DNA from 2 places in the Mesorhizobium sp. B3-1-6 genome. Region 1 is predicted to be linked to the other one. Evidence: predicted binding sites of a transcription regulator. Region 1 holds the regulator's gene; the other holds the start of a gene.

What was found. Region 1 encodes LexA, which represses DNA repair genes until DNA is damaged. Its sites were predicted from a motif close to TGTTCNNNNTGTGTTCNG; they were not measured.
Region 2: a site for LexA is predicted at 2,055-2,072, ahead of recA (recombinase RecA). Genes of this name have one in related genera too.

Annotation. Positions count from the first base shown of each region.
Region 1 covers NZ_VFTM01000005.1:69,125-79,236, forward strand. The annotation lists gene glp (gephyrin-like molybdotransferase Glp) at 1-462, shown strand, start outside; gene FJ414_RS06820 (alpha/beta hydrolase) at 526-1,356, opposite strand; gene kynU (kynureninase) at 1,411-2,658, opposite strand; gene lexA (transcriptional repressor LexA) at 3,108-3,842, shown strand; gene FJ414_RS06835 (ComEC/Rec2 family competence protein) at 3,883-6,339, opposite strand; gene gltX (glutamate--tRNA ligase) at 6,443-7,867, shown strand; gene gltA (citrate synthase) at 8,047-9,375, shown strand; gene lpxB (lipid-A-disaccharide synthase) at 9,429-10,112, opposite strand, start outside.
Region 2 covers NZ_VFTM01000040.1:46,027-56,138, reverse strand. The annotation lists gene FJ414_RS27570 (pseudouridine-5'-phosphate glycosidase) at 1-871, opposite strand, end outside; gene FJ414_RS27565 (carbohydrate kinase family protein) at 911-1,849, opposite strand; gene recA (recombinase RecA) at 2,131-3,228, shown strand; gene alaS (alanine--tRNA ligase) at 3,671-6,340, shown strand; gene FJ414_RS27545 (glutathione S-transferase family protein) at 6,581-7,207, opposite strand; gene FJ414_RS27540 (NADP-dependent isocitrate dehydrogenase) at 7,291-8,502, opposite strand; gene FJ414_RS27535 (RNA methyltransferase) at 8,711-9,559, shown strand; gene FJ414_RS27530 (hypothetical protein) at 9,641-10,112, shown strand, end outside.

The sequences.
Region 1 (10,112 bases):
GGCGGCGCCTCGGTCGGCGACCACGACCTGATCCATGACGTGCTGACCGGCGAAGGCATGAAGCTCGACTTCTGGAAGATCGCCATGCGCCCCGGCAAACCGCTGATGTTTGGCCGGCTTGGCAATGTCCGTTGCATCGGCCTGCCCGGCAATCCGGTGGCAAGCATCGTCTGCTCGCAACTCTTCCTGAAGCCGCTGCTTGCCAGGCTCGGCGGCCGCGATCACCGGCAGGACGTGCGAACGGCCCGGCTGGGCGCCGCGATGCAGGCCAACGATTTCAGGCAGGACTACGTGCGCGCCGTTGTGCGCGAGGACGCCGGCACCCTGGTCGCGATGCCTTTCGGCATCCAGGACTCCTCGATGCTGCGCATGCTTGCCGACGCCAACGGCCTGATCGTGCGCCAGCCCTTCGCGCCCGCCGCGCAGGCCGGCGCCGAGTGCAACGTGCTGATGCTGCGCTGAGCCGGTCTATCCCGCCGTTTTAACGCAATTCTCGACCGAAACCGTTCACACCGCCGAATTGCTCTATTCGGCGATCAGTGCCCGAGTGAGGGGATGATCCGGATCTCCGAGCCCATCGACAACGTTGAAATGATGCCGGTCCGGCTCGACCACTGAACCGGTGGCAGCGCCGAGCCCGGTCCAGATGTTGGCAAGCAATGTACTCTGGCGCAGGAATTCCGAACGCTCGCCGCCGCCGACCCAACAGGTGATGCGGGCTCCCCGCCGAGGCCGCAGCAAAGCCGGGCTTTCGCTCAACGCTTCCTTCTCGTCGATGTTCAGGGTCTCGTTCAGTGCGGTGAACATCAGCGGCCGAAGGTCGTGCAGGCCTGAAATCGAAACGACCTGGCGTATGCGCCGCGTCACATCGGACGACAGCGGCGAGGCCGCGGTCACCATCCGGCTGGCGAGATGCCCGCCGGCCGAGTGCCCGGTCAGCACCAGCGGACCATCGACCATCGCCGCCGCCTTCTCGATCGCTGCCGCAACCTCGTTGACGATGCCGCTGATCCTGGTTTGCGGGCAAAGCGTGTAAGAGGGCATGGCGACGGCAAAACCGTGGCCGACCGCACCTCCAGCCAGATGCGACCAGGAGGTCTTGTCTGATTCCATCCAGTAACCGCCATGGATGAACACGACGAGCCCCTTTGGCGCAGCAGGTGGCAGGAACAGATCGAACCGGTTGCGCGGCGCTTCGCCGTACACGATATCGAACCGCGCCCTGCCTTGCGCCAGCAGCTTTTCCCGAAAGGCCCGCGCCGGTTGATCCCAAGCCGCGGGCCAGCGGTCGCCGCCGGCGATGTTCGCGCCGTTGGCATAGGCGTTGTCCCAGTCGGCAATACGGTGTCCGAGCAACGGCCCCTCCACGATCAGCTCAATGTCGAGTGGTTTTGATTGGCATCGCCACGGTCAGGTAACTGTTGTCTTGACCGCGAAGCGGGCTTCTCGCCAGACGCCGGTCCGCAAGATGTCTTCGAGCACTTCGACGGCATTCCACACATCCCTGTAGCCGACATAGAGTGGGGTAAAACCGAAGCGCATGGTCGACGGCGCCCGAAAATCACCGATCACGCCGCGTTCGATCAGGGCCCGCATGATCTGGTAGCCATGCTGGTGAATGAAGGAAATCTGGCTGCCGCGTTTGGCGCTGTCGCGGGTGCTTTCCAGCGTAAGATCGTAACCGCCGCACCGTACCTCGACGAGTTCGATGAACAGATCGGCCAGCGCGATGCTCTTCCTCCGCACCGTCGCCAGGTCAACGCCGTTCCAGATGTCGAGCGCGCCTTTCAGCGTCCGCATCGATAGGACCGGCTGCGTTCCGCACAGAAATCGGCGGATGCCGGTGCCTGGCGCATAGGCTTGCTCGAAGGCGAACGGCCGTGCATGGCTCCACCACCCGCTGAGCGGCTGCCGCACATCGGCAAGATGCCGCTCGGCCGCATAGATAAAGGCAGGAGAACCCGGCCCGCCATTGAGATATTTATAGGTGCAGCCGACGGCGAAATCGGCGCTTGCCCTGTCAAGTTCAACCGGCATGGCGCCCGCGCTGTGGCAGAGATCCCATACGATCAGCGCACCGGCGTCATGCGCCATGCGCGTAAGCGCCGCCATGTCGCGCAACTCGCCGGATTTGTAATTGACGTGGTTGACCAACACCACCGCCACGCGTTCGTCGATCAGTTCCTCGATGGTCGGCGCGTCCACGCCAGCCAGGCGCAGGACAGTGTTCTTTCCGGTCGAGGCCACCCCTTCGGCCATATAGATATCGGTCGGAAAACTGTCGCCCTCGGCAACGATCACGGTTCGGTCCGGCCGCATCGCCATCGCCGCGTGCAGCACTTTGTAGATGTTGATCGACGTGGTGTCGCAGACCACGGTCTGGCCCGGCGCCGCGCCGATCAGGCGCCCGAGCTGGTCGCCCAGCTCGACCGGCATGTCGAACCATCCGTCCTTGTTCCAGGCACGAATGAGGTCATGCGCCCACTCCTCGGCAGCTGCCTTGCGCAACTCGTCGAATGCGGCGTGCGAGGCCGCTCCCAACGAATTCCCGTCGAGGTAGATCACCCCCTCCGGCAGGACGAAGCGATCGCGCAGGGCGCGCAGCGGATCCGCTGCATCCATCGCCTCGACCTCGGCGAGATCAGGAATTCCCCCCATCATGCTGCCGCCTCCATTTCGGCATGGCGCTTCTCACGGTTGGCCAAGGGTGGTTGTCTCACCACCGTCCGTGCCACGGCAAGAACCTTCTGCGCTATGTTAGCTGGTCCATAGACGGCGAAGACCATGGATCGGAATCATTGCCGAAGTTGGCATTTTGGGTCCGTTTCGTTCACGGTGAAGCACGTTCGCGCAAGAGCCGAAGCGATCCCGCCCGCGCCTTTGTGATGGTGTTGGACCGCGCTTCAGCTTAAGGAGGGCCGCATAATCGAGCGGAATCAATGACACCGCTGACCTGACTCGGCCAGATATCCCTTGGATGCAACATTGTTTCCGAAGCCTCAACAAATTCACTAAACTTTAAACGGTTGCGGAACACAACTGGAACAGATAGTGTTTGTTCTGGGTTTGTTTTTCTGATTCCGGTTTCAGAACCCAAGGGGGCCGCCATGCTGACGCGCAAACAACATGAACTGCTGATGTTCATCCATGAACGCCTCAAGGAGAGCGGGATTCCACCGTCTTTCGACGAGATGAAGGAAGCGCTCGACCTCGCCTCCAAATCGGGCATCCATCGGCTGATCACGGCGCTGGAAGAACGCGGCTTCATTCGCCGGCTGCCGAACCGGGCGCGCGCGCTTGAAGTGCTGCGGCTGCCCGACTCGATCGCGCCTGGCCTGAATGCCGCGAGAAAGTTTTCGCCGAGCGTCATCCAGGGCGGCCAGGGCAATCTCGGCCGTCAGGTCAAGCCGGCGGCGCCCTCGCGCACGCCGACACCCAGCAATGACGACGACGCTGTTTCGGCCGTGTCCATTCCGGTGATGGGCCGCATCGCCGCCGGCGTGCCGATAGACGCCATCCAGCACCAGACGCATTCGATCTCGGTGCCGCCGGACATGATCATGGGCGGCGAGCATTATGCGCTTGAGGTCAAGGGCGACTCGATGATCGAGGCCGGTATCTTCGACGGCGATACCGTCATAATCCGCAACGCCAATACGGCAAGTCCCGGCGAGATCGTGGTGGCGCTGGTCGACGACGAGGAAGCGACCCTGAAGCGGTTTCGTCGCAAGGGTGCCTCGATCGCGCTCGAGGCCGCCAACCCGGCGTACGAGACCCGGATCTTCGGACCGGACCGGGTCAAGGTTCAGGGTAAGCTCGTCGGACTAATCCGCCGTTACTGAGCAGAACCGCGCGGCGGTCTTCGCCGGAACTGCGTGCCATCTATTCTGTAGGCTGCGGCGCGACCGCCGGCTTTTCCGGTCGTTGATAGGGCGGCAGCCCCCTCGCCTCACGCGCGTATTTCCGCTGCTCGTGCCAGGGCCGGTACGGTTCTTCGACCGCGTAGCGAACGGTTGGCCGGGCGGTTGCCGATTGCGGATCGAAGAAGATGGCGGCGCTGCCGTCGCGTGCCAGCTGCCGCTTGGTGACGACAAGCACGCGCGGATCGCGGCATGGGTTGTAGGCCGTGGCGTCGTCGATGACGATGAGGTCGGCGAAACCGCAAGCAGGCCGGGCGCTGGCGCGATTCTCGGCGAGCGCGACGATGGCGCCGGAAGGATGCCGGCCGATGCAGAGGTCGCCAGTGCAATAGAAGGGCGAGCCGGGCGGCAGGTCGACGGGATCGGCGATGTCGAGGGCGTCTTTAGCGAACGTCTCCGGCGGTACGATCTCCTCGGCTTTCAGCGCCCGTTTCCAGTTGTCGATGGTGAAGTCGTTGGAGCGCGCGCGGTTGATGGCAAGCTCGCCGCCGCCGATCGGCATCGCCACCAGATGCGCATCCTCCGAGACAAGCACATCCGGGGCGCGGACATGCGGAATGGCCAGCAGCGCGGCGAGCGCGAAGGGTACGGCGGCAAGCCTCAGCCAGGTGGTGGCCATCGTCGCGATGACCAGCGCGACCGTCGCCAGCAGCACCGACTGGATCGAGATCAGCCCGACGGCGTCTACCGGTGAGCGCTCGGAAATCCATGCAGAAATGGCGATCATCGCCGTCAGGCCTTTACCCATGACAAAGAGGAAGGGACCGTCCAAGCCGAAGGGCATGGCCAGCGCGCTCAACACGGCGAACGGCATGACGATCAGTGAGACGATCGGCATGACCGCCAGATTTGCCAGCAGGCTGAGCGGCGACACCCGCTGGAAGTGCCAGATCGCAAACAACAATGTCGCGCTGCCCGCGATAAGCGACGTCACGGCGGCACCACCCACTCCAATCGCCAGTTTTCGCGATAGGAAGCCGAGGAACGAACGCTTTGCCGGCGGCGCGGTCGTTTTGCCGGCGCGATAGTCGGCAAAACCGGCATAGGCGCCGACCAGGGCGGCGGTGGCGGCGAAGGACATCTGGAAGCTCGGGCCGACCACTTCGTGCGGCGAGACAAGGATAACGGCGATGGCCGAGATCGCCAGGTTGCGCATGGTGAGCGCCGCGCGGTCGAAGAGCACGGCGGCGAGCATTACGGCCAGCATGATGAAGCTTCGCTCGGCCGCCACCACGATGCCGGAGATCACGAGGTAGGCGGCGATCGAGAGCAGCGCGATTGCGGCGGCATATTTCTTTACCGGCCGGCGCGACGAGAAATCCGGAAACAGCGCGAAGGCGCCGCGCAAAAGGACCATGATCGTGCCGGCGACCAGCGCCATATGCAGGCCTGAGATCGAGATGATGTGGTAGATGCCGGTTCGCCGCATCGACTCGTTGATCGCCTCCGGAATGCCGGCACGAACGCCGACGATCAGCGCCGCTGCGATCTCGCCTTCGGACCCGCCGATGGCGCTCCTGATGTGATCGGCGATTCCTTCGCGCGCGTTTTCCACTGCCGATGCGATGCGCGCGCCAAACGGCGCCTCCACCGGCGCAATCAGCTTTGGATCACCCAGGAAAAAGCCGCTGCCGCCAATGCCGGCAAAATAGCTGTCGAAGGAAAAGTCGTAGCTGTCCGGCCGAACCGGACCGGTCGGCGGCAGCAGCTTGGCATAGCCGGTCAGCATCGACCCGGCTGTCATGCCGGACGGGATCCTGCGGGCCGACAACCTGACGCGGTCCGGCGCATAGCGCAGCTTCGGACGTTCCGTGGAAATCAAGTCGATGGTCAGCCGGACACGGCCATTGGCCATCGCCTCGGCGGTGACGAGGCGGCCCGTCAGCCGTGTCTGGATTTCCGAACCCAGCATCGGGGTTGCCATCCGCCAGGTCTCGACCTTGGCCGCGAGAAAGCCCAAGGCGCAGAAAAACGCCGCCATGAAGACAAGGTGCGTTCTGTGCCGGGAATGCGAGACCGCCGCGCAGACCGCCATCAGGGCCACTGCCGCAAGCGGCCTGTAGAGATCCGGCTCAGCGCTCAGCGAGAAGTAATAGATGACGCCGGCGGCCAAAAACACCGGCACCAGCAGGAAGCCGATGCCGCGGTCGAGCTCAGTGGCGGCAGCGGTGCCGATGCTTCGGCGCAGTGCGGGAAGCGAGGCGCGGCCAAGCTGTTTGCGGATTCGGCCGACGCTCGCCGTTGGCGAGACCGGCTGTATTGCACCGTCACCGGGTGGCATAAACTCGGTAGGTGCCCGCGGCTCCGGAAGCGAAACCGGCGCTCCCTCTTCGGGCGCGGCATGGGCAAACATCAGGCGTTCGCTGACGCCAGCTGTCGTTCCCCCGCCCTCCTCCGCGCCCCGGCCACGTCCAGCCATCGGGTCTGCCCCTTGCGCCCCAGACCGCCTATGCTACATGAACGCCGGTCGCGTGGAAGTCCGCGCGAAACATGCATTTTTTCAGTGCTTCCTCGAGAGTTCCATGTCCGACAAGGTCGTCACCCGTTTTGCCCCCTCGCCCACAGGCTACCTGCATATTGGCGGGGCGCGTACGGCGCTGTTCAACTGGCTCTATGCCAGGCACACCGGCGGCACGATGCTGCTGCGCATCGAGGATACCGATCGCGAACGGTCCACCGAAGCTGCCACCGCCGCCATTCTCGACGGGCTGACCTGGCTTGGCCTCTCCTGGGACGGCGAGGCCGTCTCGCAGTTCGAGCGCGCGCCGCGTCATCGCGAGGTGGCCGAGGAGCTCGTGCGCATGGGCAAGGCCTATTACGCCTATGAGACGCCGGCTGAGCTCGAGGCGATGCGCGAGGCGGCCCGCGCCAAGGGTCTGCCGCCGCGCTACAACGGCCAGTGGCGCGACCGCGGCCCCTCCGAGGCGCCGGCAGGCGTCAAGGGTGCGATCCGCATCAAGGCGCCGACCGAAGGCGTGACGATCGTCAACGACCGCGTGCAGGGCGAGGTGCGCTTCCCGAACAAGGATCTCGACGACTTCATCATCCTGCGTTCCGACGGCGTCCCGACCTACATGCATGCCGTCGTCGTCGACGATCACGACATGGGCGTCACCCACATCATCCGCGGCGACGATCACCTGACCAACGCCGCGCGCCAGACGGTGATCTACGATGCCATGGGCTGGGATGTGCCGTCGATGTCGCACATCCCGCTGATCCACGGCGCCGACGGCGCCAAGCTGTCGAAGCGGCACGGCGCGCTCGGCGTCGAAGCCTATCGCGCCATGGGTTATCTGCCCGAGGCTCTGCTCAACTATCTGGCCAGGCTCGGCTGGAGCCATGGCGACGACGAGGTGATGTCGGTCAAGGACATGGTCGCGTGGTTCGACATCGGCGACGTCAACAAGGGCGCGGCGCGCTTCGACTTCGCCAAGCTCGAGGCGCTGAACGGCGTCCATATGCGCAAGATGGATGACCTGGCGCTGTTCGCCATCTTCGTCGCCACCTTGCCCTATATCGAAGGCGGCCCGACGCTCGCGGCAAAGCTCGACGACAGGCGCAAGGCGCAACTGCTTGCCGCCATGCCCGGTCTCAAGGAGCGGGCCAAAACCCTGGTCGAGCTGGTCGACGGAGCGGCGTTTCTGTTCGCCGAGCGGCCGTTGCCGCTGGATGAGAAGGCGGCCGGCTTGCTCAACGCGGATGCGCGCGCGATTCTGCGCGGCGCGCATGGCGCATTGTCTGCCGTCGAGGGCGACTGGAGCGCCGCCTCGGCCGAGGCTTCGATCCGCGACTTTGCGCAGGCCGGTGGGCACAAGCTCGGCGCCGTGGCACAGCCGCTTCGGGCCGCGCTGACCGGCCGCAGCACCTCGCCCGGCGTGTTCGACGTGCTTGCCGTGTTGGGTCGCCAGGAAAGCCTGGCGAGGATTGGAGATCAAATCGATTAGCAGCGAACTGGCCCAAGAAGATTGGCATTGAAAGGTGTGTTTCGCAGTGCAACATTAGGCTTGGCCCAATCTGGCACGCACCTCCTAAAATGCGATGGCAAGTTCGCGCATTCCGGTGATTTCGACGTGTCGTTTGCAGGAATTGCCTTGCCGGCGTGAGGAACATAAAGGAGTTTGCAATGAGCGAAGCTGCGACAAAACTGGAACCGAGCGGCAAGGCGCATGAGTCGACCGCCAGGCTCGAACTCGCCGGCAAGACCCATGAATTCAAGGTGCGAAGCGGGTCGACCGGGCCTGACGTGATCGATATCGGCGCGCTCTACAGCACGACCGGCGCCTTCACCTACGACCCCGGCTTCACCTCCACGGCAAGCTGCGAGTCGGCAATCACCTTCATCGACGGCGACGCCGGCATCCTGCTGCATCGCGGCTATCCGATCGACCAGCTTGCCGAACATGGCGACTTCCTCGAGGTCTGCTACCTCCTGCTCTACGGTGAACTCCCGACCAAGGCGCAGAAGGAGGACTTCGACTATCGCGTGACGCGCCACACGATGGTGCACGAGCAGATGTCGCGCTTCTTCACCGGCTTCCGCCGCGATGCGCATCCGATGGCCGTCATGTGCGGCGTGGTCGGCGCGCTATCGGCCTTCTATCACGACTCCACCGACATCTCGGATCCTTACCAGCGCATGGTCGCCTCGATGCGCCTGATCGCCAAGATGCCGACGATCGCGGCGATGGCCTATAAATACCACATCGGCCAGCCGTTCATATACCCGAAGAACGAGCTGAACTTCGCCGCCAACTTCCTGCACATGTGCTTTGCCGTGCCGTGCGAGGAATACAAGATCAATCCGGTGCTGGCGCGCGCCATGGAGCGCATCTTCATCCTGCACGCCGACCACGAGCAGAACGCCTCGACCTCGACCGTCCGCCTCGCCGGCTCCTCGGGCGCCAACCCGTTCGCCTGCATCGCCGCCGGCATTGCCTGCCTGTGGGGTCCGGCGCATGGCGGGGCCAACGAAGCAGCGCTCAACATGCTGGGCGAGATCGGCCATGTCGACCACATCCCGGAATTCATCGCCCGCGCCAAGGACAAGAACGATCCGTTCCGGCTGATGGGCTTTGGCCACCGCGTCTACAAGAACTACGATCCGCGCGCCAAGATCATGCAGAAGACGGCGCATGAGGTGCTGGGCGAACTCGGCATCAAGGACGATCCGTTGCTCGACATCGCCATGGAGCTGGAAAAGATCGCGCTGACCGACGCCTACTTCATCGAAAAGAAGCTCTACCCGAATGTCGACTTCTACTCCGGCATCACGCTAAAGGCGTTAGGATTCCCCACCACCATGTTCACCGTGCTGTTCGCCGTTGCCCGCACCGTCGGCTGGATCGCGCAGTGGAAGGAAATGATCGAGGATCCGCACCAGAAGATCGGCCGCCCGCGCCAGCTCTACACCGGCGCCACGGAACGCGATTACGTGCCGATTGCTAAGAGATAGGGAATAGTGAGTAGGCAGTAGGCAGTAGAAAGAGAGTGCCTACTGCCTACTGCCTACTGCCTACTGCCTACTGCCTTCCTGATGCACCCCATCACCACCTCGGCGGCGATCTCGCCCGAGGGCCGCTCGGTCGCCATGCGGCGGGCGATCTCTGCAAAGCCCGCCTTTTGCCAGGCGCGCATGCCGGTGTCGGCAAACAGGGCTTCCAGCTGCCGGGCTAGGTTTTCCGGCCGGACATACTGATCGTAGAATTCCGGCACCAGCGCGCGGTCGGATATCAAATTGGGCAGCAGTGCCGACCACGTCGTCACCATATGCTGCAGAATCTTGCGCGCGATCGGGTCGAGCTTGTAGCAGGAAACTATTGGAACGCCTGCGAGCGCCAGTTCCAGCGAAACCGTTCCAGACGCGATCAACGCCGCATCGGCCTTGCCGAAGGCCTGCCATTTGCGCTCCGGCTCGGTGATGATTTCCGGCTTGTCGTCCCAACTCGCGACCGACGTCTTCACCAGATCGGCGACATGTGGCACCGTCGGCAACAGCAAGCGCAGGCGGTGGCCGCGCTGGCGCAGGACCGACATCGTCTTGCCGAACGGCTCGATCAGCCGGCGGACTTCGCCGCGGCGCGAGCCAGGCAGCACCAGCAGCGTCTTGACCCGGTCGTCGGCGAGGTCGCGCGGCTGGCTCTGCGCCTTGGCGGCGCCGAGGATGCCCGGATCCTGCGTCAACCGGTGACC
Region 2 (10,112 bases), on a different contig from region 1:
CCAGCGCGATGTTGGTCTTCAGGCTGCGGCCGCCGGTGAGCTCCAGGATCTTCGACAAAAGGAACGGTGTCACCGCCTTGCCGGTGACGTTCTGGGCTTCGGCGGCCTTCTGCGCGGCTTCGATATAGCCAGCCATTTCGTCGGCCGGGATCTCGTCGTTCCGCGGCACCGGATTGGCGATGAGGATGCCGCCGCCGAGGCCCAGCGCCTGCCGCGTGCGATAGAAATGCGCAATGTCCTGCGGCGCATTGAGCGTCAGCGGCGCGCGGAAGGGCGACTGCCTCGACCAGAAGGCGGGCATCGTCTCGCAGCCATGGCCGATCACCGGCACGCCGCGCGTCTCCAGCACTTCCAGCGTCTTTTCGATGTCGAGGATCGCCTTGGCGCCGGCAGAGACAACGACAACCGGCGTGCGCGCCAGCTCGTCGAGATCGGCCGAGATGTCGAAGCTCTTTTCCGCGCCCTTGTGGACGCCGCCAATGCCGCCGGTGGCGAAGACCTTTATGCCGGCCATATGCGCGGCGATCATGGTGGCCGCAACGGTGGTGCCGCCGGTACGCTTTTGAGCGACGGCGAAGCCGATATCGGCGCGCGACAGCTTCATGGCGTCACCGGTCATGGCAAGCGATTCGCGCTCGCCGTCGGACAGGCCGATCTTGATGCGGCCGTCGACCACGGCGATCGTCGCCGGCACCGCGCCGCCATCGATGATGATCTGTTCGACCTTGGCGGCCATCGCGCCATTGTCGGGGTAGGGCATGCCGTGGGTGATGATGGTGCTTTCCAGCGCCACCACCGGCCGGCCGGCGCCAAGCGCCTCCGCCACGGGCGGGTGGATGTCGACGAAGGGGCGGGCGGTGTCGGGTGTCACGGCTGTCTCCGATCAGGAGGAAGTGGATGTCTGGTGGCCCTATGCCACCTCCCGCGCCTCCGGCACAAGGCCGAGCGCCTGCGTGAAGTTGCCCGCCGTGAAGGACGGCACGGCCTCCGGGCTCTCTATGGCAAGCATCGCCGCGGCAAGGCCCTCGCGCAGCGCGGCACGCAACGGCAGGCCGCGCAGCAAGGCGGCGACGGTTGCGCCGGTCAAGGCGTCGCCGGCTCCGGTCACGTCGGCAACTTTGCGCGGCGCGGGTGGATCGATCTCGAAGACGCCGGTGTCGTCGAAGCCCAGAACCGGGGCGCTGCCGGACGTGACCACGCCGGCATTCAGGCCGGCCCGCCTGAGCGCGTCGACAAGGGTTTCGCCGGATAGCTCGGCGCCGGCCAGCGCGGCGGCTTCGCGGCGGTTCATGAAAAGCAGCGACAGGTCGTCGAGCAGCGGCGCCAGGCGCACGACCTTGGCCGGCGAGACGGCGATGGCGAAGACCGGCCGGCCACCGGCTAGCGCTACCAGGCGCTCCAGCGCCGCCGTCGGCAGGTTGGCGTCGCACAGGATGGCGTCGGCCGCGGCCATCGCCTCGCGCACCTTGGAACGCCTCATCTGCTTGGGGAAGGCAAGATCGTAGAGCGCCATGTCGGCCAGCCCGACGATCAGCTCACCTTCGGCGTCGATCAACGCCGTGTAGCTCGGCGTCGTGCGGTCGAGGAACACCACCGAGAGGTCCGCTATTCCGGCGTTGTCGATCGCCAAGGCGACGGCGTCGGCCGCAGCGTCGCCGCCGCGCACCGATATCAGCGAGGCCGACACGCCGCGCTTCACCACGCTGCGCAGCGCGTTGAAAACCACGCCGCCGACGTCCTCGCGCATGATGCCGGGATTCGAAGCGGCGGGCACATAGGCGCCCGAGACCTGGCCGCGCCGGTCGATATGGGCTCCGCCCAGCGCCAGGATTGTTGGGGATGTCGGCATGCGGATATGGTAACCTTGGTTGATAGTTGGCTGCGCACACTAGGTTTCTGCGCGTCGCCCCGCAATCGGCGCCGCGATTCGGGACATGCGGATATCAAATCTCTTCTGGACCAGTGGTTCTGTTTCGCTCCAGCCCTGGTGGGACAAAGAAAGAACATATCCAGATATTGATTGTTTTTCAGCTGCTTGCCGCCCCTTGCCAAATGAGAACAAAAAAGGTACAAAACAAGCAGGGATCACGGATTGTCCGGCCTTCATTGACGACCAAGGGGTGATGTATCATGGCTCAGAATTCTTTGCGGCTTGTAGAGGATAAGGCAGTGGACAAATCAAAGGCTCTGGACGCGGCGCTGTCGCAAATCGAGCGCGCTTTCGGCAAGGGCTCGATCATGCGGCTCGGCGCCAACGAGCAGGTGGTCGAGATCGAAACCGTGCCGACCGGCTCGCTCGGTCTCGATATCGCGCTCGGCGTCGGCGGCCTGCCGCGCGGCCGCATCATCGAGATTTACGGGCCGGAAAGCTCGGGCAAGACGACGCTGGCGCTGCACACGGTGGCGGAAGCCCAGAAGAAGGGCGGTATCTGCGCCTTCGTCGATGCCGAGCACGCGCTCGATCCGGTTTATGCTCGCAAGCTTGGCGTCGACCTCGAGAACCTTTTGATCTCGCAGCCCGACACCGGTGAGCAGGCGCTGGAAATCTGCGACACGCTGGTGCGTTCGGGCGCCATCGACGTGCTGGTCGTCGACTCGGTGGCGGCGCTGACGCCGCGCGCTGAAATCGAAGGCGAGATGGGCGATTCGCTGCCCGGTCTTCAGGCTCGCCTGATGAGCCAGGCGCTGCGCAAGCTGACCGCCTCGATCTCGCGCTCCAACACAATGGTCATCTTCATCAACCAGATCCGCATGAAGATCGGCGTCATGTTCGGCTCGCCCGAGACGACCACCGGCGGCAACGCGCTGAAATTCTACGCCTCGGTGCGCCTCGACATCCGCCGCATCGGCTCGGTCAAGGACCGCGACGAGGTCGTCGGCAACCAGACCCGCGTCAAGGTGGTGAAGAACAAGCTGGCCCCGCCCTTCAAGGTGGTCGAGTTCGACATCATGTATGGTGAGGGCGTGTCGAAGACCGGCGAGCTGATCGATCTCGGCGTCAAAGCCGGCGTCATCGAGAAGTCGGGCGCCTGGTTCTCCTACAATTCGCAGCGCCTCGGCCAAGGTCGCGAGAACGCAAAACTGTTCCTGCGCGACAATCCCGATACGGCGCGTGAGGTCGAACTTGCATTGCGCCAGAATGCCGGGCTGATCGCCGAGAAATTCCTCGAGAATGGCGGCTCCGAAGGCGGCGACGACGGTTTCGAGGACGAAGCCGGCGCCTTGTAGGGCCGGTTCGTTGCAGGAAGACCGCGCAGCAGTTTCCTGTTCGGGATTGGGCGAAAGCTATTCGTCGGCTTAGCCGGAGTTCGGCCACAATCCTTGTTTATCGTCTTATGCTTATGTAAGCGAGTTCTTGAGTATTGCGTACCCGAACCGCCGGCCTTCGCGCCGGCGGTTTTGCATTTTGCGGGCGGCGCCGGGCCGTCGCTCGCCGGCGGATTGACCTAAAGCGCGTCGCGTCGAAACGGATTCACGCGACGCGCTTTAGGTCGTTGCTTGATGCATGTCGTTGTCGCAAAACCGAGGTCACTTTTGCGCGACATGCATTAACTCCGTGTTTCTGGACAGGCTCAAGAGCTACGGCTAAAAGGCCCATCTATCTTCTGGAAACACCAAAGCCCATCAGCCGCCGGCGACGCCGGCGGTTCTCGCGAAAAGGCAGTACGCAATGAGTGGCGTGAACGATATCCGGTCGACATTTCTCGACTACTTCCGCAAGGAGGGCCACGAGATCGTCGCCTCCAGCCCGTTAGTGCCGCGCAACGATCCGACACTGATGTTCACAAACGCAGGCATGGTGCAGTTCAAGAACGTCTTCACCGGCCTGGAGAAGCGTCCCTACTCGCGAGCGTCCACCGCGCAGAAGAGCGTGCGTGCAGGCGGCAAGCACAACGACCTCGACAATGTCGGCTATACCGCGCGCCATCTCACCTTCTTCGAGATGCTCGGCAATTTCTCGTTCGGCGACTATTTCAAGGAGCGCGCGATCGAGCTTGCCTGGAACCTGATCACCAAGGGTTTCGGGCTGAAGAAGGACAAGCTGCTCGTCACCGTCTATCACACCGACGACGAGGCGGCCGGTTACTGGAAGAAGATCGCCGGCTTCTCCGACGACCGCATCATCCGCATCCCGACCTCGGACAATTTCTGGGCGATGGGCGACACCGGCCCGTGCGGTCCGTGCTCGGAAATCTTCATCGATCGCGGCGAGCATATCTGGGGCGGCCCGCCCGGCAGCCCGGAAGAGGACGGCGACCGGTTCCTGGAATTCTGGAACCTGGTGTTCATGCAGTATGAGCAGGTGACGAAGGAAGAGCGCATCGACCTGCCGCGTCCCTCGATCGACACCGGCATGGGCCTGGAGCGCATGGCCTCCATCCTGCAGGGCGTCGAAAGCGTCTTCGAGACCGACCTCTTCAGGCATTTGATCGACGCGGCGTCCTCGGCGCTAGGCCAGGGGCCGAACCAGGAGAACGTCGGGTCGTATCGCGTCATCGCGGATCATCTGCGCTCGTCCTCGTTCCTGGTGGCAGATGGTGTGCTGCCGTCGAATGAGGGGCGCGGCTATGTGCTGCGCCGCATCATGCGCCGTGCCATGCGCCATGCGCAGCTGCTTGGCGCGAAGGAGCCGCTGATGTGGCAGCTGGTGCCGGCGCTGGTGCGCGAGATGGGCCAGGCCTATCCCGAGCTCGTGCGCGGAGAGGCGCTGATCACCGAAACGCTGAAGCTCGAGGAAACACGCTTCCGCAAGACGCTGGTGCGCGGCCTCGGCCTGCTTTCGGACGCTACGGAGACGCTGCATGCCGGCGACATGCTGGATGGCGAGACGGCCTTCAAGCTCTACGACACCTATGGCTTCCCGCTCGATCTGACGCAGGATGCGCTGCGCCAGCGCAGCATCTCGGTCGATATCGCCGGCTTCACCGACGCGATGGAGCGGCAGAAGGCCGAGGCGCGCGCGCATTGGACGGGCTCGGGCGAGGCCGCGACCGAGACAGTCTGGTTCTCGGTGCGCGAAAAGACCGGCGCCACCGAATTCCTCGGCTATGAGACCGAGCAGGCGGAAGGCATCGTCCAGGCCCTGGTCAGGGACGGCAAGACCATCGACAGCGCGAGCCAGGGCGATGCGGTCGCCTTGGTCGTCAACCAGACGCCGTTCTACGGCGAATCCGGCGGCCAGATGGGCGACACCGGCGTGATTTCCGGCGAGGGTTTTTCAATCGAGGTCTCGGACACGCAGAAGAAGGCCGATGGTTTGTTCGTGCATCTCGGCAAGGTGGCCAAAGGCACGGTCAAGACGGGTGATGCCGTCGAGCTGAAGGTCGATCATGCCCGCCGCTCGAGGCTGCGCGCCAACCATTCCGCGACGCATCTCATCCACGAGGCGCTGCGCGAGGTGCTGGGCACCCATGTCGCGCAGAAGGGCTCGCTGGTGGCGCCCGACCGGCTGCGCTTCGACATCTCGCACAACAAGCCGATCTCGGCCGATGAGCTCGAGGAGGTCGAGCGCATGGCCAACGAGATCGTCGTGCAGAACAGCCCGGTGACGACGCGTCTGATGTCGGTCGACGACGCGATTGCCGAGGGCGCCATGGCGCTGTTCGGCGAGAAATACGGCGATGAGGTGCGCGTCGTGTCGATGGGCACCGGCCTGCATGGCGCCAAGGCCAATCGGCCCTATTCCGTCGAGCTTTGCGGCGGCACGCATGTGAGGTCGACCGGCGATATCGGCCTGGTGCGCATCCTGTCGGACAGCGCGGTGGCGGCCGGCGTACGCCGCATCGAGGCGCTGACCGGCGAGGCGGCGCGCAGGCATCTGGACGAACAGGACAGGCGGCTGAAAGCCGCGGCGGCGACCTTGAAGATCTCGCCGGCCGACGTGCCGTTGCGCGTCGAGGCGCTGCTCGAAGAGCGCAAGAAGCTCGAAAAGGAGCTTACCGAGGCGCGCAAGAAACTGGCGCTGGGCGGCGGCTCGGCCGTTGCCGATGCTCCGGCCGCGAACGAGACCGTCGCGGGCGTCGGCTTCCTCGCCAAGGCGGTCACCGGCGTGGCGCCGAAGGACCTGAAGCCGCTGGCGGATGCCGGCAAGAAGACGCTCGGCTCCGGCGTGGTCGTGTTTGTCGGCGCGGGCGAGGACAACAAGGCAAGCGTGGTCGTCGGCGTCACCGACGATCTGACCGCTCGCTTCAGCGCCGTAGATCTCGTGCGCGTCGCGTCCGCCGCGCTTGGCGGTCAAGGCGGCGGCGGGCGTCCCGACATGGCGCAGGCCGGCGGCCCCGATGCCTCCAAGGCAAACGACGCGATCGCGGCGGTCAGGGCGGCGCTGGAAGCGGCGTGACGGTCGGGGCGATCGGCTGTAGCTCAGGCCGGCTCCCAACTCTCCGAGGGCTGCGCTGCCCCTCATCTGGCTGCCGCCATCTTCTCCCCGTTGAACGGGGAGAAGGGCGCTGTTATCGCGGCTTTCGCCAATAGTCTGCGTTGCAGAAAAGGCGCCGGCGTTGCAATCGCTTCTTTCTCCCCGTTTTACGGGGAGAAATGCCCGGCAGGGCAATGAGGGGCGGCGCCGAGGCTGAGCGAGTTACGCGACCTTTTCCGTCCGCGTAAAGCTCGGCCGTCCGGCTATTCGGGCATACCAATCCCGTATATCCGCAAAGCGCGCCAGCAGATCGCGTCCTTCTGCGACCTTGAGGAAATAGGCGACGATCGGGGCCGCATGCAGGTCCGCCAACGTCAACTGGTCCCCGAGCAACCACGGGCCCTTAGCCTTCAGCGAGGTCAGAACTTTGAGCACCGTCTCAGCCTGGCTCAGCCCGCTGGCAATCAGCGCCTCATCCGGCGCTGCCTTCTCCAGCCGCTCGACGGCGACGTCCCAGACCATCGCGCGATAACCATAGGCGTCGAGCATGCCGATGATCTGGCCCATCCTGGCGCGGCCGCGCACGTCGGCCGGCTGCAGCGCGGGACCATCGAAGGCTTCATCGACATAGCGCGCGATTGCGCCGGTCTCGAACAGGTGAAAATCGTCATGCTCGAAGGCCGGGATGCGGCCGAAGGGATGATGCTCCAGATACCAGGCCGGAATGCCCTCGGCGGCGAAGATGTCGAGCGGCACCAACTCGTAGCCGATGCCTTTCTCCTCCAGCGCCATTCGCGCGATGCGCACATAGACGCTGTAGTCGGCGCCGTAGAGAGTTGGCTTGGCCATCGATCAGCTCTCAATTTTGCCCGTCGCAGTGTCCAAAAAAGCGAAGGCTCCTCGCGGAGCCTTCTGTGTGCCGTAAGGTTGGGCTACCCCATCGCCTTCTGCAAATTCTCGTCGATCTTGTCGAGGAAGCCGGTGGTCGAGAGCCACGGCTGGTCGGGGCCGATCAGCAGCGACAGGTCCTTGGTCATGAAGCCAGACTCGACGGTCTGGATGCAGACTTTTTCCAGCGTCTCGGCGAAGCGCTTCAGCGCGGCGTTGTCGTCGAGCTTGGCGCGGTGCGCCAGGCCGCGCGTCCAGGCGAAGATCGAGGCGATCGAATTGGTCGAGGTTTCCTCGCCCTTCTGGTGCTGGCGGTAGTGGCGCGTCACGGTGCCGTGCGCGGCTTCCGCTTCCACCGTCTTGCCGTCCGGCGTCATCAGCACGGAGGTCATCAGGCCGAGCGAGCCGAAGCCTTGCGCTACGGTGTCGGATTGCACGTCGCCGTCATAGTTCTTGCAGGCCCAGACATAGCCGCCCGACCATTTCAGGCTGGAGGCGACCATGTCGTCGATCAGGCGGTGCTCGTACCAGAGTTTCCGCGCCTTGAATTCGGCCTCGAACTCCTTCTCGTAGACTTCCTGGAAGATGTCCTTGAAGCGGCCGTCATAGGCCTTGAGGATGGTGTTCTTGGTCGATAGATACACCGGAAAGTTGCGCAGCAGGCCATAGTTCAGCGAGGCGCGGGCGAACTCGCGGATCGACTCGTCGAGATTGTACATGGCCATGGCCACGCCGGCGCCCGGCGCGTCATAGACGTCATGCTCGATCACCTGGCCGTCCTCGCCGACGAACTTGATCGTCAGCTTGCCCTTGCCGGGGAAGCGGAAGTCGGTGGCGCGGTACTGGTCGCCGAAGGCATGACGGCCGACGACGATCGGCTTGGTCCAGCCCGGCACCAGGCGCGGCACGTTCTTCATGATGATCGGCTCGCGGAAGATGGTGCCGCCGAGGATGTTGCGTATGGTGCCGTTGGGCGACTTCCACATCTTCTTCAGCTTGAATTCCTCGACGCGCGCCTCGTCGGGAGTGATCGTCGCGCATTTCACGCCGACGCCGTATTTCTTGATGGCGTTGGCCGAGTCGATCGTCACCTGGTCGTTGGTGGCGTCGCGGTTTTCGATGCCAAGGTCGTAATATTCAAGCTTCAGGTCGAGATAGGGGTGGATCAGCTTGTCCTTGATGAACTGCCAGATGATGCGGGTCATCTCGTCGCCGTCGAGTTCGACGACCGGGTTCGCCACCTTGATCTTCGCCATGGAAAGAATGCCTCGTTGCTGGGGGATCTGAACGGCCTTGCCCGCATGGTTTCGGCCGGGGATGCGGAGCGTATATCAAAGGCTTTTTCAGCGCGCAAACCGCGATCCGTGCCGGAGCGGACGGGTGCCGCTGTTGTGAATGCTTCATTTTCCGGTCCGGATGTGGCAGGGGACGCCGAAACGCCGCAAACCCCGGTTACCCACAGCTATGCCAGCCATCGAAAATACAGCCAAGACCGCTTCCGCCGGACCGGCCATCATCCTGGTCGAGCCGCAGCTCGGCGAGAATATCGGCATGGTCGCCCGCGCAATGGCGAATTTCGGCCTATCCGAGCTCAGGCTGGTCAACCCGCGTGACGGCTGGCCGAGCGAGAAGGCGCGCGCGGCCGCCAGCCGGGCCGACCACGTCATCGACGCCACCAGGGTTTTCGACGATCTGGCCTCGGCGGTCGCCGACCTGAACTTCGTCTTCGCCACGACGGCGCGCGAGCGCGACGGCTTCAAGCCGGTGCGCGGTCCCGTGGAAGCGGGCAGGGCGCTGAGAGCACGTGTCGAGTTGGGCGAGCGTACCGGCATCCTGTTCGGCCGCGAGCGCTTCGGCCTCTATAATGACGAGGTCGGGCTCGCCGACGAGATCGTCACCTTCCCGGTCGATCCCGGCTTTTCCTCGCTCAACATCGCCCAGGCGGTGCTGCTGATGTCCTATGAATGGATGAAATCCGGCCTCGCCGACGAGACCCAGACCAATTTCTCCGGACCGGAGCTTGTGCCGGCGACCAAGGAGCAATTGCACAGCCTGTTCGCCTATCTGGAAAACGCGCTGGAAGCGCGAGGCTACTTCCGCCCGGAAGAAAAGAAGCCGAAGATGGTCGACAATCTGCGCGCCGTGTTGACTCGCGCGGGCTTTGCCGAGCCGGAACTGAAGGTGCTGCGCGGCATCATCTCGTCGCTCGACCGGTTCTCGCCGGTCATGCCGCGCGGCGACGGCTCGCCCGGGGACGATCCGAGACGATTGCCGGCCGGTGCACGCAGTCGCGCCAAAGACGAAGAAAGTTAAAATCGGTAAGCTGTGAGCATTTGAAGTAACCGAATTTTATTCGGTTATACGCCATCCTGGCCACAATAGTGGGGGTGGCACATGTTTACGTCCAATATTGGTCGACTGCGCTTTTTCCTTTACTCTCTCGGCCTCGCCGTGGCCGAGACCGTGGTGATCCTTATTTGCATTGTCAGTACGATCGGCTTCGAAGGGCTGATCAATTCGGGGCCTGGTCCGGTGCGGCAGGGCATGGCGGGTGCTGTCCTCATTGCCTCCCTCGTCTTTGTCGCGCTGCGCGGCAACGTCGCCTCGCGCCGCACCCGCGACGCCAACGGGCGTCGCTGGATCCTGTGGGCCTACATCGCCCTTTCCGCCGTCTACGCCCTTCTGCAGGCAGGCGTCCTGCTGGTCGTCAAATTCGGCGATCCCGCGAGCATTCCAGGCGGGCTGAACCTGCTTGGACTTTCGGTGTTCGGCCTCTGGTGCACGATCCTGTGGGCGAAGCCGGTCGCGGGCAGCAATATCGATGAATTGACCGATGTTTTCGACTTCGACGGTCCGCTGCCGGCAC